DNA from 2 places in the Halanaerobium saccharolyticum subsp. saccharolyticum DSM 6643 genome. Region 2 is predicted to be linked to the other one. Evidence: riboswitches for the same ligand, from Rfam matches in the RefSeq annotation. Region 2 holds a riboswitch; the other holds the start of a gene.
The links. Region 2 has a riboswitch for cyclic di-GMP ahead of HSACCH_RS06465 (hypothetical protein). Riboswitches for the same ligand answer to the same signal wherever they lie in the genome.

Region 1 (2,406 bases), on a different contig from region 2:
TGACTGAACCGCTGTAGTTAAGTTAACTGCTATTTTAGCTTTTTCAGCAGAGATCATAACTTGATGAATATTATCTGTTTTACCAACTGCGAAATCAGCGGTCATTTTTTGAGAATCTTTTTGTAATTGGTTTACCTCTTGTAATTTTTTGTTAAAATAATTGGAAAAATTTTCTTTATTAGGCTCTTCGATTTGCTTGGATCCCTGATCAAGCTTGAAATTATCTGCTATATTGATCGGATTAATATTTATCATTGTTTTCACCTCGTTTTAAGCTTAGGTACTAATATTTAGGGCACTATTTGCCATACTTTTGTAATTAGAAATTGCCTGTACATTTGCCTCATAACTTCTGCTTGCATCAATCATATTAACCATTTCGGTCATTACACTGACATTTGGCAGCTCTAAATAACCATTCTCATCTGCATCTGGATGATCGGGACGATATTCCAATCTAAAAGGAGAGGGATCTTCTTCAATTGCACTTACTTCAACACCTGCATTGGCTCCACTTTTTTGCTTGGAGTTTAAGGCCTTTACTTGACTAGAGAATTTTTCTTTAAAAACAGCTACTTTTCTTCGATAAGTGTTTCCATCTTCATCACGAGTAGTTTCTGCATTGGCTATATTCCCCGAAATAAGGTCCATTCTTAACCTCTGAGCAGTTAATCCAGATGCACTGATATCAATTCCCTTAAACACTTTTATCTACCTCCCTGACTTATAACCTGATTTAAAGTCGAAAAATGACCTGCCGCACGACGGGTCATTACATTATAATATATACTATTTTTGGCCATTTCTGCCATTTCAAAATCAACATCTACATTATTTTGATCATTACGGTAGCTTTTATTACTATTTGAAACAGTAGTGTTTGGATTAGAATATTCCTTGCGGAAGGGAATATGTTTTGAAGTGGTGGTATTTAAGGAAATGTTTTTATTTTGGTCAGCATTTATCTTTTTATTTAACATCGATTTAAAATTAGTATCCTGCCGTTTATAGCCTGGGGTCCCAATATTTGCTAAATTGTTCGAAATTAGTTCTCCTCTTTTGACTGCACCATCTAAAGCACCACTAATTATTGATACATAATTATTCACTCTGCCACCTCCTGAATTAAATTTTAAATATAAAAATGGGCCTTTAGGTTAACTAAAGGCCACATAGCAACTCATTAAAAAAATATTGCATGGAATTATGTAGTAGAAATCTACTATTAATACATTCAATATTATCTTCAATAACATGCAACCTGGCAGTCATAACATAATTTCGTTTTTAGACCCATAGTTTTGCGTCATTACCTTTCGGTAATTTTGCCAATATTTATTTAAATAAGTTATAGCAATTTTTCTAAGGATTCCATCACTCTATCTTTCTTAAATGGTTTCACAATAAAGTCCTTTGCTCCCAGTTCAATTGCTTGAATAACAATTTTTTGTTGTCCCATAGCACTACAAACAACAATTTTCGCAGACGGGTCAATATCTTGAATTGCTTTTATAGCTTCTAATCCATCCATAATCGGCATTGTAATATCCATAGTCACGATATCGGGCTTTACTTCCTGATAAAGTTCTACAGCTTCCTTCCCATTTTCTGCTTCTCCGACAACTTCAAAATTATCTTTTAAAATATTTTTCAAATTCAAGCGCATAAAAGCAGCATCATCTACTATTAAAACACTATTCATATAAGGTTTACCTCCTAGCAAGTATTTATACTGCTATTAATAATAATAACAAATATATATTTTATTTACAAGAGAAAATTAATATTTTTGTTTTATAATGTCATATTTTGTCTATTGAAGGCACTTACTCTAATCTTACCATCAATGAGATTAAAATACATTGAGCGTCCATAATCCTTTGCTAAATCAGAGCCAACGATCTTTATTTTTTCTTCTTTTAGAACTCTTTTGACAGCTGCAATATTTTTTTGACCAATCTGCATCACCGATTGACCGGCCTCTGTTTTAAACATTCCGGCTCCACCAACAAGTTTTGCCTGCAGCCGCTGTCTTCTAGCTCCTTTTTCTATCATTTTATCTAAAAGAAATGGAATAGCAGTATCGGCATATTTACTTTTTACTTGATTTTTTCCTTTACTCTCAGGCAGCATAACATGGGCTAAGCCTCCTATTTTTGTAAATTCATCATAAAAAGCAACCCCCACACAGGAACCTAAACCCAAAATAACAAGTAATGCATCTTCCTGATCAACTGCCCAATCAGCCATTTTAACTATTGTTTTCTTTGCTTCCTTTTTGTTTTCTAAACTAAGCAAGGTTATCACCCATCAAATGCTGGAAAAGAATATCTATTGATTTTTCTTCGGGAATAAAAAAATAATATAATTCCAATTTCTTTTCAGATATAATAAATTCTGTTTCCA
Region 2 (2,406 bases):
CTGGCCACAATTTTTTAAAGCTTTAGATGAAAGTGAGGATTCTGAAACTTTAGCTAATCCCCGTTTGATGACTTTAAATGGAGAAACTGCTTCTATGGATATTCTTGATGAAGAACCTTATGTAACTGACATTGAAAGAAATGATGATGGCATATTGCAGTATTCATATGATTATGTAGAAGCAGGAGTTATTTTAGAATTCACTCCTTGGATAACAGAAAATGATGAAATTGAACTTCAGATTATTCCTGAAGTAAGTAGCTTCCAGATTTTTGACCCTCAAGAACAAAAACCACCATCTAAAAAATCTAGAAGAGTTGAAACAAGATTAAGACTTAAAGATGGAGAAACAATAGTTATTGGAGGTTTAATCCAGACAACTAATGATGGAGTAATAACCAAGATCCCTTTATTAGGAGATATTCCAATACTAGGTGAATTATTTAAAACAAGAAATAAAAATGAAAATGTTAATGAACTAGTTATCTTTGTAACTCCAAGAATTATAAAATATGATCAAACTGTAGAACAAGAGAATCACTTAATTGATAAAGCTTTGGATAACACAACAAAGGTTGTAGATAGAAATCCAAAGGGAAAAGAGATAGAAGAAATGAATGAAGATCAAGATAGTGATAAAGCACTTCAAGAATATTTAGAAGAAAGAGATAAACGAAGAGAAGAAATTTTGAATTCTCTTAAAGATAATAAATCTCAGGAGCAAAAGGAATTTCAAGAATTAACTCCTGAAGAATTAGAGGCATTAATCAATAACAATTAAATATTGTAGTGGAGTAACTTCTAAAGTTTGAAATATCATTAATAAAAAGTAAATATGGGTCTTTAAGAGAGATTCATGTTTACTTTTTTTATTTATTTTTTCAAAACTACAAAAATTTTAATTATTGTTAAAGCGTTTATTGTAAAAATAAAAAATTAAGTATACAATTAATAAAACAACTAATAAAATATTTTAACGGCAAGATAATTGAAAAATTATTACGCAAAGACTTGAATCTACGGAATTTATCTATGATTGTCAAGTTTGCCTCAGGTTTATGCCACAGTGAATTTGCTGTGGATTATTTTGTTTATGATTAATTTTAAGTCTAAAGTTTATTTAAATTTTTTGGTAATATGATTTTAAGCTTAAAATTAAGTATAAGTTGAATAAAATTATAATTAGATATAAACAAGGAGGCAAATAAATGTTTAAAAAAAATGAAGATGGTGCAGCTTTAGTTTTAGTGCTTTTGCTATTATTAGTGGGAACTGTATTAGTTACAGCATTAGCTACAACTGCAAGGAATCATATAAATATAGCTGTTCACGAAGAGGGTATGTCTAAAGCTTTTTATAATGCTGATTCTGGAGTGGAATTTGTAAGGGCAAATATAGATGATATAGTTTCCGATGGAATTAAAGAAATTGATAGTGAGGACTTAGATTTAGGCTCAAAAGATATTAAATTTGAAATAGATATTAAAGATGATGGAGATGATTATGAAGTTACTTCTAAAGGTATATATGATTTAAATTCCGATAGAGAATATATTCAGAAAATTAAATTTGATATTAGTTTTGGTTTACTTGGTAACTTGAAAAATTTTAATATAAAAAAAGAAGATAATAAAGAGGAAGAAGAACACTATAAAGATGCAGGAGGAAATTTAGAAGATCATATAAGTTTTAATGAATGGCCAAGTGAAACTTTTTTGAGTTTAGCAAAAATGTTTTTAGATCAAAAATTTTTTAATGAGGATGATTTTGATAATAGTGGTTTTAATCATGTTTTTGAGAATAATGATTTTAATTTGAGTGATACTATGGATGAAAATAATACTATTGATTCTCAAAATATTTTAATTAGAAATGGTAATTTAATAATGAAGTCTGGTGGTGGCAATAAAAAAGCCCCAGAAGTTATTAAAAATTCTATTATTGTTGTAGAAGGTGAATTCGATATTAATACAAAATTAGAAATTGATAATTCAGTTATTTTTATTAAAGATAATTTATCACATAATGGAGCTTCAAGATCTGATGATTGGGATAATACTTTAGTTTTTATATACTCTGAAAACTCAAACAAGCATGATTATTATCTTGATTTCAGAGGAACTGGTGGGTTTTATGTAAATTCAGATGATTTACCTAATGATTTTGTTTATTCTCCTGAACCAAAAATTAAAAATTGGAGTCAATTATAGAGATGAGGGATTACATTATGGAACTAATAAAACAAGAAGAAGGTTTTACTTTATTAGAAATTGTAATTTCTTTAGGAATAATATTGATTCTGGTTATCGCTTTTTCTGGAGGTATTATTAATTCATTCAGAGTTGAATCAAGAGTAAATCAACGACTAGAAGGGATTAGAGTTACAGATTCTATTATTGAAAGTTT

Region 1: another riboswitch for cyclic di-GMP. It lies ahead of flgB (flagellar basal body rod protein FlgB); the one in region 2 lies ahead of HSACCH_RS06465 (hypothetical protein).

The regions. Positions count from the first base shown of each region.
Region 1 is NZ_CAUI01000023.1:345,192-347,597, forward strand. It holds gene fliE (flagellar hook-basal body complex protein FliE) at 1-255, opposite strand, end outside; gene flgC (flagellar basal body rod protein FlgC) at 277-705, opposite strand; gene flgB (flagellar basal body rod protein FlgB) at 708-1,109, opposite strand; cyclic di-GMP riboswitch class I at 1,253-1,340, opposite strand; gene HSACCH_RS11780 (response regulator) at 1,349-1,702, opposite strand; gene HSACCH_RS11785 (chemotaxis protein CheD) at 1,795-2,298, opposite strand; gene HSACCH_RS11790 (chemotaxis protein CheC) at 2,291-2,406, opposite strand, start outside.
Region 2 is NZ_CAUI01000015.1:239,316-241,721, reverse strand. It holds gene HSACCH_RS06470 (type II secretion system protein GspD) at 1-781, shown strand, start outside; cyclic di-GMP riboswitch class I at 969-1,053, shown strand; gene HSACCH_RS06465 (hypothetical protein) at 1,209-2,210, shown strand; gene HSACCH_RS06460 (type IV pilus modification PilV family protein) at 2,228-2,406, shown strand, end outside.